DNA from 3 places in the Rossellomorea marisflavi genome. Region 1 is predicted to be linked to each of the others. Evidence: riboswitches for the same ligand, from Rfam matches in the RefSeq annotation. Region 1 holds a riboswitch; each other region holds the start of a gene.
The links. Region 1 has a riboswitch for S-adenosylmethionine ahead of K6T23_RS21295 (5-methyltetrahydropteroyltriglutamate--homocysteine S-methyltransferase). Riboswitches for the same ligand answer to the same signal wherever they lie in the genome.
Positions count from the first base shown of each region.

Region 2: it holds a riboswitch for S-adenosylmethionine, as region 1 does, so the genes downstream of both, metK (methionine adenosyltransferase) here and K6T23_RS21295 (5-methyltetrahydropteroyltriglutamate--homocysteine S-methyltransferase) in region 1, are expected to answer to the same signal.
Region 3: it holds a riboswitch for S-adenosylmethionine, as region 1 does, so the genes downstream of both, K6T23_RS18670 (O-acetylhomoserine aminocarboxypropyltransferase/cysteine synthase family protein) here and K6T23_RS21295 (5-methyltetrahydropteroyltriglutamate--homocysteine S-methyltransferase) in region 1, are expected to answer to the same signal.

Region 1 is NZ_CP081870.1:4,131,963-4,136,180, reverse strand. Features, by position in the region: gene K6T23_RS21300 (6-phospho-beta-glucosidase) at 1-1,200, shown strand, start outside; SAM riboswitch class I at 1,282-1,391, shown strand; gene K6T23_RS21295 (5-methyltetrahydropteroyltriglutamate--homocysteine S-methyltransferase) at 1,465-2,589, shown strand; gene K6T23_RS21290 (EamA family transporter) at 2,630-3,517, shown strand; gene K6T23_RS21285 (hypothetical protein) at 3,741-4,218, shown strand, end outside.
Region 2 is NZ_CP081870.1:3,151,907-3,156,124, reverse strand. Features, by position in the region: gene pckA (phosphoenolpyruvate carboxykinase (ATP)) at 1-1,370, opposite strand, end outside; SAM riboswitch class I at 1,659-1,794, shown strand; gene metK (methionine adenosyltransferase) at 2,006-3,205, shown strand; gene K6T23_RS16425 (gamma carbonic anhydrase) at 3,575-4,090, opposite strand; gene K6T23_RS16420 (alpha/beta fold hydrolase) at 4,177-4,218, shown strand, end outside.
Region 3 is NZ_CP081870.1:3,574,048-3,578,265, reverse strand. Features, by position in the region: gene K6T23_RS18685 (class I SAM-dependent methyltransferase) at 1-282, shown strand, start outside; gene K6T23_RS18680 (redoxin domain-containing protein) at 296-868, shown strand; gene K6T23_RS18675 (trans-sulfuration enzyme family protein) at 949-2,088, shown strand; SAM riboswitch class I at 2,220-2,333, shown strand; gene K6T23_RS18670 (O-acetylhomoserine aminocarboxypropyltransferase/cysteine synthase family protein) at 2,462-3,757, shown strand; gene metX (homoserine O-acetyltransferase MetX) at 3,771-4,218, shown strand, end outside.

The sequences.
Region 1 (4,218 bases):
GGCTTTAAATGCCTTCGGGTGTCTGTATCATGGGCAAGGATCTTCCCGAACGGGAACGACGCTGAGCCGAATGAAGAAGGATTGACGTTCTATGAAAACCTCTTCGCAGAGCTCAAATCGAACGGAATCGAACCCGTTGTAACCATCGCCCATTTCGATGTGCCCGTCCATCTGATTGAAACGTTCGGAAGCTGGAAAGGCCGTGAGCTCGTCGGATTCTACGAAACGTATGCCCGTACTCTTTTCAATCGTTTTAAAGGGACCGTGAAATATTGGATGACGTTCAATGAAATCAATATGCTTTTCCATCTGCCTTTCCTTGGGGCAGGAATTGTGTTCAAAGAAGGTGAAAATCGGGATCAGGTCCTCTATCAGGCTGCTCATCATCAGCTTGTCGCCAGTGCCCTTGCCGTGAAGGCACTTCATGAGATCGATCCGGAGGCACAGATCGGGTGCATGCTGGCCGCAGGTGTCACGTATCCGTACTCCTGTAATCCGGAAGATATCTGGGCGGGAATCGAACGGGACCGCGAATCCTACTTCTTCATCGACGTTCAGTCCCGTGGAGCGTATCCGGGCTATGCGAAGCGCTTCTTCCGGGAGCAGGAGTGGGATCTCCAGATGGAAGAAGGCGATGAAGACATTCTTAAGGCTTATACGGTGGATTACATCGGATTCAGCTATTACTCCAGCCGCACGATCAGCCGTGATCCCGAAATCCTCGGGAAGATGACGGCAGGAAATGTGTTCCCTTCGGTCAAAAATCCTCATTTGAAAACATCGGAATGGGGATGGACCATCGATCCAAAAGGGATCCGAATTACGGCCAATCAATTGTATGATCGCTATCAAAAACCATTATTCGTCGTGGAAAACGGCCTCGGGGCCATCGACGAGCCCGGCGCAGATGGGGAAATCAACGATGCCTATCGAATCGATTATCTCTCAGCACATCTCCGCGAACTGAATGAGGCGATCAAGGACGGAGTCCAACTGCTGGGCTACACATGCTGGGGACCGATTGATATCGTCAGCGCGTCAAGCGGCGAAATGAAAAAGCGATATGGCTATATCCATGTAGAAAAAGACAACGAAGGCAATGGCACCCTCAACCGATCCAAGAAGGCCAGCTTCGACTGGTACAAACAGGTGATTGAGACGAATGGAGCGGCATTGGAGAACGAAACCGTCAAAAGTTGAGCGGTTAATTTCCCTCATCCCATTGACAACAGGAGTTGAATCCTGAATAATTATTATATTGAGAAAATTAAATAGCGATATTCCTTATTAAGAGTGGTGGAGGGACTGGCCCTGTGAAACCCGGCAACCGCTGTTCAAACTTGAACAGAATGGTGCTAAATCCTTGAACGAGATTCGTTCGGAGATGAGGAAGAGACGAGAATCATAAGGCTCTTCCTTTTACCGGGAAGGGCCTTTTTATATGAAGAAAGGGAGAGGATTCAGATGACACACGTACAAACAAAAGGAAAGAAAGCAATAAAGGCCCCGTTCCGGGCAGATCAAGTGGGGAGCCTGCTGAGGTCGGAAAGGATCAAGGAAGCACGCGAACGGAGAGGGAATGGAGAGCTATCCGCAGCTGAACTCCGACGAATCGAGGATGAAGAAATCATCCGCATCGTCGACAAGCAAAAGGAAATCGGCCTCCAAGTCGTGACCGATGGTGAATTCAGGAGGGCGTGGTGGCACTTCGACTTCCTTGAAGGTCTGGATGGCGTCGAAGGATATGAATCGGACCAGGGCATCAAGTTCCATAACACGACGACCAAGGCACGTGGCATCAAAGTGACGGGGAAAGTGGACTTCACGGATCATCCGATGCTGAAAGACTACGAATTCCTTCATGGAATTGCAGGCGATCACACAGCCAAGATGACGATTCCGAGTCCGAATATGCTTTTCTTCAGAGGCAAGATTGAAACAGACGTATACGGTGATCATCTGGATGCTTTCCACCACGATGTAGCCGAAGCCTACAAAAAGGCAATCCGTGCTTTCTACGATGCAGGCTGCCGCTATCTGCAGCTCGACGATACGGCATGGTCGGTATTCTTCTCCGAACAGGGACATGAGCAGATCAAGGCATTTGGCCGCGAACCCGACGAACTCAGGGAATCCTTCGCCCGCACCATCAATGAGGCTGTGAAGGATCGTCCAGAGGACCTTGTCGTGACCATGCATATTTGTAGAGGGAATTTCAAATCGACATGGGTGGCGGAAGGCGGATATGAAGCGGCTGCCGAAACCATCTTCGGCGGGCTCGACCTCGACGGGCTATTCCTGGAGTTCGATGATGATCGTTCCGGAGGCTTCGAACCGCTGCGCTATGTGAAGAATCCGAATCTCCAGATCGTCCTCGGTCTTGTGACGTCGAAACATGGAGAGCTCGAGGCGACGGAAGACGTCGAGGCACGGATACAGGAAGCTGCGCGCTATGTGGACATCAACCAGCTCTGTCTCAGTCCCCAATGTGGATTCGCCTCAACAGAAGAAGGAAATCTGTTGACGGAAGCAGAACAATGGAAGAAACTGCAACACGTGCTCGCCATTGCCGATCGGGTGTGGGAATGAGGTTCCCATTCAGCCAGTAATCGATTAGGAGGGGGTTGGATTGCGGATACAGTATGCTCTCTTTATCCTCATGGCCGCCATGCTGTGGGGAACAACGGGGACGATACAGGCACTGGCACCGGAAGGCGTCCATCCGATTGCCATCGGAGCGGTGCGTCTGGCCATAGGAGGCTTATTTCTCCTTCTATTATCCTTGGGAAAAATACATTGGAAAGGGTGGCCTTTGAAAGGAACCGTGGCGGCCGCTCTTTGCATGGCACTTTACCAGCCTTTCTTTTTCTCGGCAGTCAGTATAACAGGGATTGCAATCGGGACCGTCATTGCCATCGGAAGCGCCCCGGTCATAGCAGGACTCCTTGAATGGGGGATAAAAAGGAAGGTCCCCCAAGCATCCTGGTGGGTCTCCACCGCCATGGCCATCGCAGGCTGCATCCTTCTGTTCACGAATAGAGGGTCGGTCGTTGCCGACCCGCGCGGTATCCTCCTCGCACTGGGGGCGGGGGCTTCATTTGCCGGGTACACCATGATCAGCGGAACCCTTGTCAATAGAAGGGAAACACTTCCCGTGGTCGCTGTCGTGTTCATGCTGGGTGCATTCTTCCTCACGCCCTTCCTCTTCCTCTATGATCTATCGTGGCTTATGGAGGTAAGGGGAGCCGGGGTCGCCCTGCACCTTGGGGTCGTGGCAACAGGACTTGCCTATCTTCTCTTTGCACGTGGACTGGTGAAGGTGCCTGCCTCAACCGCCGTGACGCTCTCCCTCGCCGAACCCCTCACCGCCACCATGCTCGGGGTCTTCCTGATTGGTGAATCCCTTGACGCCCTATCGTGGTTGGGCGTCGGGCTCCTCTTTCTAGGAATCATATTATTAGTGGGGAAAAAGGGAGTGGATTCGAATAAAGATAAAGGACAAATGAGATCAGCTTAGGCTGGTCTTTTTTTGAGGAGAAATGTGTATTGTAAGTAAGGTAATGCAAATTTCGGAGCGACTCTAAGTCAGTGAATAAAAAATATACATTAATGTTTATAATTGGAATTATTGTGGAATGTATGTAATGAAAAAGGTACTAGTTTTTAGTGAATTCTAACTTTTAGCTTGAGGCTCCTGCTACAATGCTTATAAAGAGTGCATACATAAAAGGAGTGGAGATATGAGAAAAAAACTATTATTTATTGGCTTTACAGTTCTAATTATTATTGTGTTAGGGGGGTGGTTGCTTATGAAAATGTCTGAACGTCCTGCTGCTTTAAAAGATTCGCTCACAGCAAGTCATTTAGATAAGGAATCTAGAACGAGTGACGGTTTTTTTAGATATACATCGAAGAAAAATGAGTATTCTATGTTTTTTCCTGAAAAATATGTAATCGATAGGGAAACGTTTCAAGAAAGAAAAGAATTTGAATCTTGGAGAATGTTATCTAAAGAAAATGATGAAAAAGCCCTGATACGCTCAATAAAAATTTTATACAACAATAACGATAGCATCCCTGATGCATTTTTTGAACGTTATAGTTTTGAAGGGAAGTTTGAAAAGGTAACCTTAACTGACTCAAATGGGAATGAAATATATATCGGTTATGTAAATAACTATTTTGACGAGAATGCAAAATTAATTAAGCGTGATCCTG
Region 2 (4,218 bases), 980 kb from region 1:
GTGAGCTCCCCTTCAAGTGCCGCCTGGACCATGGAGCGCGTATAGGACAGCTTCATCCGGCTGCCGACGCCATATTCCCCGCCGGTCCATCCGGTGTTCACGAGGTATACCTGGGCATTATGTTCATCGATCTTCTTGCCGAGCATCTCCGCGTAGCGGATGGCAGGAAGAGGGAGGAACGGTGACCCGAAGCAGGTAGAGAAGGTTGCTTCAGGGGATGTGATGCCGCGTTCTGTGCCGGCAAGCTTGGACGTATAACCGCTCAAGAAGTGGTACATGGCCTGCTCCTTTGTAAGCTTGCTGATTGGAGGTAGCACACCGAATGCGTCCGCCGTCAGGAATACGATCGTGTTCGGATGACCGGCAACGCTTGGGTCGACGATATTTTCCATCGCTTGAAGGGGATAGGCTGCCCGCGTGTTTTCCGTCATGGATGCATCCTCATAATCAGAGGCACGGGTATCTTCATCGACTGCCACATTCTCCAGTACGGAACCGAAGCGGATCGCATCGAAGATCTGAGGCTCTTTTTCGCGGGTCAGGCCGATGCATTTTGCATAGCAGCCCCCCTCGATATTGAATACGCCGTTCGGTGACCAGCCATGCTCGTCATCACCGATGAGCCTGCGGTTGGGATCGGCAGAAAGGGTCGTTTTACCTGTACCTGACAGTCCGAAGAAGAGAGCGACATCACCTTCAAGGCCCACGTTGGCAGAGCAGTGCATGGAAAGGATTTCCGACTCGGGTAGAACGTAGTTCATGACGGAAAAGATTGACTTCTTCATTTCACCCGCATACTCCGTGCCGCCGATAAGGACGATTCGTTTCTCGAACGAAACGATGATGAACGTTTCAGAATGGGTCCCATCCACAGCGGGATCTGCTTTGAAATGAGGGGCCGATACAATCGTGAATTCCGGTTCGTGACCGCTCAGCTCCCCGTCTTCGGGACGGATGAAGAGCTGATGAGCGAACAGATTATGCCACGCAAGCTCATTGATCACCTGGATTGGAAGGCGGTGCTTACGGTCGGCTCCCGCATACCCGTTGAACACGAACAGTTCTTCTTTTTGTTGAAGGTAATCAAGGACCTTTCCATACAATCGGTCAAATGATTCTTCCGAGATCGGCTGATTGACCTTGCCCCACTCGATTTTATCTTTGGAGGAAGCTTCTTCCACAATGAATTTATCCTGAGGTGAGCGACCGGTGTATTTTCCGGTTTTGGCCCTGACGGCACCGGATGAGGTCAGGATCCCTTCGTTTCGCTGAAGGATTTTTTCCACCAGCTGCGGGACGGATAATTGTTGGTGTATGTTTTCGCCGTTCAGTAATTGCGTCAACTCATTTGATTTGCTCACAGTATTCATTCGAACCCTTCCTTTATGTGAATTTTAAGTAAGTTTGCTTCTCGATGATTAGTATAACACATTAGAAATATTAGTCTATACTATATAATCTTTTTTCTGAAAAATAATTAACATATCCTTGTTTTATGCTCGTATAATCCTATTTATATGCGAAATATCGGATTAACGTTAACGCTTTGGACGATTATGATGTCTTAATGAAAAAGGGGGAGGGGATGGTTAAACCTAGCAGGGGGAAAGTGTTGACACTCCGCCGTTGAACCGTTATTATTGTACCTTGAACGGATACTCTTATCCTGAGCTGGTGGAGGGAGCAGACCCTATGAAACCCAGCAACCTGCTATGAAATAGAGGGAAACAGAACGATTTTCCCAAGAGCGAAGGTGCTAAACTGAGGCAAGGTGCAAACCTTGAACGATAAGAGAGAAAAGGCGCGGCTAAAAGTTCAACCCTTTCCTCTGCATGATTTCCAGAGGGAGGGTTTTTTATTTGACCTGCTACATGGCAATCCCCGGGTCCGATCCCGGCAGCGGGGCCGCCGTGTTTACTTCATACTACTTAGGGAAATGAGTACCGTATCTGCTTCGCTAAATTCGCCGGAAGCCACCGGCAAATGTGTTTAAGGAGGAACCTTGATGTCAACTAAACGTCGTCTGTTTACATCTGAGTCCGTAACGGAAGGACATCCAGATAAAATTTGTGACCAAATCTCTGATTCAATTCTTGATGCTATTCTTACGAATGATCCCAATGCGCGTGTAGCTTGTGAAACATCCGTTACTACTGGTCTCGTTCTTGTTGCCGGTGAAATCACAACCAACACGTATGTCGATATCCCGAAAATCGTCCGCGAAACCATCCGCGAAATCGGATATACGCGTGCAAAATACGGTTTCGATGCTGAAACATGTGCCGTCCTCACATCAATCGATGAGCAATCGGCTGATATCGCTCAAGGGGTGGATCAGGCCCTTGAAGCCCGTGAAGGACAAATGAGCGAGGAAGAGATCGACGCCATCGGTGCCGGTGACCAAGGTCTCATGTTCGGATTCGCCTGTAATGAAACGAAGGAGCTTATGCCTCTTCCGATCTCCCTTTCTCATAAGATCTCCCGTCGCCTGACTGAAGTACGTAAAGAAGAGATCCTTCCTTACCTTCGTCCGGATGGGAAAACGCAAGTGACGGTTGAGTACGATGAGAACGACAAGCCTGTCCGCATCGACACGATTGTCATCTCTACGCAGCATCACCCTGAAGTGACGCTTGAGCAAATCCAGCGCAATCTGAAGGAATATGTGATCGATCCGGTCGTTCCAAAAGAATTGATCGACGAAAACACAAAATACTTCATCAACCCGACTGGTCGCTTCGTTATCGGTGGACCTCAAGGAGATGCCGGTCTGACAGGCCGTAAGATCATCGTTGATACGTATGGTGGATACGCGCGTCACGGCGGTGGTGCATTCTCTGGTAAGGATGCTACCAAGGTTGACCGCTCTGCGGCCTATGCTGCACGTTACGTTGCGAAAAACATCGTGGCTGCAGGACTTGCCGAGAAGTGTGAAGTTCAGCTTGCATACGCCATCGGTGTTGCACAACCCGTATCGATCTCTGTCGACACATTCGGAACCGGACAAGTATCCGAAGATGTATTGGTGGACGTTGTCCGCAATAACTTCGATCTTCGCCCGGCAGGCATCATCAAGATGCTTGACCTTCGTCGCCCGATCTACAAACAGACGGCTGCTTACGGTCACTTCGGACGTAATGACCTTGATCTTCCTTGGGAGCGTACAGACAAAGCAGACGCTCTTAAAGCAGAAGCGCTTGCTTGATTATCCTTAAGAACTAAATAAGGCTGTAACATTCGTGTTTCAGTCATAGAAAAGCCCGGACCGATTTGCCTGTGATATGGCAAATCAGTCCGGGTTTTTAATTTGGTCCAAGACCATGACGACTTTATTGTTTCCAGCGGGTGATTGCTGGAAGAGCAGCATCCCGCAGGCTTGCCGGGAATGCTTTCGGATTATGCGAAGAAAGCGACGTCTTCCGCGGAAGTCATGAGCGATATGAAAAACCTATACGGACCGTGTTCGTCATGCTATGGTCCCTTTTTCGTTTTCGTACTACCCTCTTTTTATTCGGGGTCCTTACAAACAATCCGAGTAATCTCCATCAAGTTGGGGTATCCCAAGTATAAGTGACTAGAGGGGCTTGGCGGCTTTATAATGCTGCGCTTTTTCCGCATACTCCCTTGAGATCCGCTCCATGTCCATGATATCGTCTTCATTCAACTCCCTGACAACCTTGGCGGGTCTTCCGAATGCAAGGGTATTGGGAGGGATGACTTTCCCTTGAGGGACCAGGCTCCCGGCTCCGATGAAGGCGCCTTCACCGATCTCGGCATTATCCAGTATGATCGAACCCATGCCGATCAACGCCTTTTTTCGGATTTTGCAGCTGTGCAGGATGACTGCGTGACCTACGGTGACTTCATCCTCGATGATCAGGGGGTTGTCCGGACTTTGGTGAAGCACGGAGTTATCCTGGATATTGACCTTTTTTCCGATCTTGGTCGGGGCGACATCCCCGCGGATGACGGAATTGAACCAGACGCTCGATTCTTCCCCGATCTCGACATCCCCGGAGATTGTCACATAATCTGCAATATATGCAGACTCTGCAATGAGCGGTTTTTTATTATAATATGGATAGAGCACTTTATACTAACCCCTTTCAGAAATATTTACTATAATAAATGGTAGCAGAATTTTTCGGAATTACCATCTTTAAAGGAGGATTCGCCATGTGGAAATGGGAAACGGATCAAGAAGCAAAGGCAGTCATC
Region 3 (4,218 bases), 560 kb from region 1:
ATCCGTTTTTCACAGAACACGCTTCATAAGGTCATTACGAGATTTGTGCTCCATGAGTTGCCGAATCTTGTCAAAGTGATCCAGGATCTCAGGGATATGCTCAGGGATGACGGTCTTTGGCTGATCATTGAAACGGAAGCGCTCCCACAGGGGAACAGCCTTTCTTCCGATGATCTGGTGAGGAAGCTTCAGTCGGCGGGCTATGAAGTGGAGAAAGGGTATTTGAGATCGACCATTTACTATTTGATTGCCAGAAAGGCTGTGCGGAGATCCGGCCTATAAAGGAAGGGATTACATGAACAAACGAATACTATCATTGGGACTCATCGGTGTCCTCGTCGCCATCTTCCTGGTGAATTTCGTCCGGCATCAGCAGGATCAGAAGGAAAAAGACGCAGCAGCCCAGCTTGCGAGTGAATCCATGGACTTATCCGATGCGGAGACGGGGCTTTCCAAAGGTGATCAGCCACCGGACTTCACCCTGACCACACTGGAAGGAAAAGAAGTGCGCCTCTCGGATTATAGGGGACAGAAGGTCATCTTGAATTTCTGGGCAACGTGGTGTCCACCCTGCAAGGCTGAGATGCCCCATATGGAGGAATATTATCAGAAAGAGCCCGGTGCAGAAATCCTTGCCGTGAACCTCACGTCCCAGGAGCGTATGGAAGGTGCGGCGCAAAAGTTTGTGGACGGATACGAGATCACGTTCCCGGTACTCCTTGATAAAGACGGAGCCGTCGGGGATGCCTACAGCATCATTACGATCCCGACCACGTTCATGATCGACTCGGAGGGAATCATCCAGCATAAAATCCTCGGTCCGATGAACCAGGAAATGATGAAAGAGATGGTAGAAGGAATGAATTGAACCACTTTTCTTCTCGGAATCTTCTGAATATGGTACACTCTTCTACATACCTATTTTCGTAGAGAGAGGATGGCCACGAAATGAATTTCACCACCAAGGTCGTACATAGCCAGTTGAAAGGAACAGAGGAAATCAAAAGTAAAACTACACCAATCTATCAAACATCTGCTTTTTCCTTTTCATCCCTGGAGGAACTGGAAGGGTTCTATGAGGGGAAATCACCCTATCTATACACACGGACGGGGAATCCCAATCCTGATGAGCTGGGAGGTCTTGTAGCAGCCCTTGAAGGAGCACCGGCAGGAGTCGCCGCTTCATCGGGTTTATCCGCGATCCTCGTAGGGATCCTGTCTGTCGTCCAGGCAGGGGATCATATCATTGCTGCTGAAGATCTGTACGGCGGGACCTTCCATATGCTGAAGGAAGAGCTTGCGGGCTTCGGTATTTCCACTTCATTCGTGGACTTCACCGACCGGGATGCAGTGGAAGCAGCGATCACCGACTCGACAAAACTTCTCTATAGTGAAACGGTGACGAATCCCTTCATGAGGGTAGAGGATATTCCAGCCATGGTGGAGCTGGCGAAAGAACATGGTCTCACGACGATGATCGACAATACGTTTGCGACCCCGTTCCTCCGTAAGCCTTTCACTGAAGGCATTGATATCGTCGCCCATAGCGCAACGAAGTACATAGGCGGTCATAGTGATGTCACAGCAGGTGTTGTGACCGGAAGGCAGGATCTGGTGGATAAGGCAAGAGCGAAGATCGTCAACCTTGGGGCCAATCTGAGCCCGTTCGAGGCGTGGCTCACTTGCCGGGGAGCGAAGACCCTTGCCCTCCGTATGGAAAGGCAGGCCCTGAATGCCGAGCTCCTTGCCGTCGAACTCAGGAGGCACGAATGGGTCAAACGCGTCTACTATCCGAATAATCTATCTGAGAAAGGTCATGGAGCCATCGTCACCATCGAGCTTGAACCATCCGCCGATATGAGTACCTTCTTCAAGTCACTTGGCTGGATCAAGATCATCCCGTCCCTGGCCGGGGTTGAAACGACGGTTTCCTATCCTTTGGGGACATCTCACAGGTCCCTTCCGGAGGAAGCGCAGAAGAAGCTCGGGATCAATACGCATGTGGTCCGGATTTCACTTGGAATCGAGGACCCGGAAGACATTAAATCACAAATGCTTTCAGCGATCAGCAAGTGTCATGAGATTTAAAAAGCATAACGCTCTCAAGTCAGCAGTGGCAGGCGTCAATGGGAGATTAGACGAAAAATTCTAAAAATAACCTTGACTCCCAGAGGGGATAGCCTTTATAATTCTTGCTAACGAACACTTACAACTTAATGCTCTTATCCAGAGAGGTGGAGGGACTAGGCCCGATGAAACCCGGCAACCTTCATGTGCATATTTGCCATGAAAAGGTGCTAATTCCTGCAGGCGCATTGCCTGAAAGATAAGAGGAGGACCCTATTCAATTAGACCCTCTTCTTAGGAAGGGGGTTTTTATTTTTGCCCCTTTTCAGCCCCGACCATCATCCATCACAGAACAAACCCAATCATTAAAACAAACACTCAGGAGGAATGTACGATGACGAATTCATTCGATTTTGACACACTTTTGCTTCACGGAGGACAGGAAGCAGATCCTACCACGGGATCACGCGCCGTGCCGATCTACCAAACTACTTCATATGTGTTTGACAGCAGTGAGCACGCTGCGAAGCTTTTCGGACTGGAAGAGCCGGGGAATATCTATACGCGGATCATGAACCCGACGGTGGACGTTCTGGAGAAACGTCTGGCTCTCCTTGAAGGCGGCATCGGGGCCCTCGGAGTATCATCGGGCATGGCGGCGATCTCCCTCTCAATCCTGAATATCGCAGGAGCCGGGGACGAAATCGTAGCAGCGACGAATCTGTACGGAGGCACCTACAATCTCTTCTCCACCACCCTGCCGAAATACGGCATCACCGTGCGCTTCGTCGACCCAACGGATCCGGAAAACTTCCGAAGCGCCATCAACGAGAAGACAAAGGCCGTATTCGCCGAAACGATTGGCAACCCTAGCCTTCATGTCCTTGATATCGAAGCGGTCGCCAAAGTGGCCCACGAACATGAAATCCCGCTTATCATCGATAACACCTTCGCCACACCGTATGTGACCAGGCCGATCGAGTGGGGGGCAGACATCGTCATCCATTCGGCCACCAAATGGATCGGTGGTCATGGTACAGCGATCGGAGGCGTCGTCATCGACGGAGGGAAATTCGATTGGAACAACAAGAAGTTCCCGGGATTCACTGAAGAGGACCGAAGCTACAACGGCCTTCGCTATGCGCAGGATGTCGGGGCGGCGGCGTTCATCACCAAGCTCAGGGTCCAACTGCTTCGTGACCTTGGCGCCTGCCTGAGTCCGCAGAACGCCTTCCTTCTCCTGCAGGGATTAGAGACGCTACACCTCCGCATCGAACGCCATACAGAGAATGCACGGAAAATCGCCGAGCATCTTGAATCCCATGATGGGGTTGCCTGGGTCTCCTATCCTGGGCTCGCTTCGCACCCGTCGCACCAACTGGCCAAGAAATACTTGGAGAACGGCGCGGGCTCCATCGTCGTCTTCGGGATCAAAGGTGGCCGGGATTCAGGACGCAAAGTGGTGGACAATATCTCGCTCTGGTCCCATGTGGCCAACGTGGGGGATGCGAAATCCCTGATCATCCACCCGGCTTCCACGACCCATCAGCAGCTGAACGACGAGGAGATCAGGGCAACGGGCGTGACGGAAGACCTTGTCAGGCTGTCGGTCGGCCTGGAATCAGCGAAGGATCTGATCTCTTCCCTGGATGAAGCCATCGAGAAGGCACGCGAAACGTCAAACGTGTGAAGGAGGCGGAGGAATGAGTAGCGATACGACACCATATGAATTGAACACCGTCACCCTTCCGTCCCTTGTCCTTGAAAACGGAGAAACCCTCCGGAATGTCAGGTTGCCCTATGAACGTACCGGGAATCAATCAGGTCCCGTCATCCTTGTCTGCCATGCCCTCACCGGCACCCATATCGTGAAAGGGACGAGTGAAGATAAGGGATGGTGGGACGGCTTGATCGGTGCAGGCTCCTACATCGATACCAACCGCTACAACGTCATCGCCTTCAACGTCCTCGGAGGCTGCGAGGGGGCCACGGGTCCTGCATCAGAGGATCCCGAGACCGGCAAACGATACGGATCCCATTTCCCGGTCATCACGATACGGGATATGGTGAATGCCCAGTACCTGGCTCTCCGGGAGCTTGCTATCAACAAGGTGGAAGCCGTTGTCGGAGGATCTCTCGGGGGAATGCAGG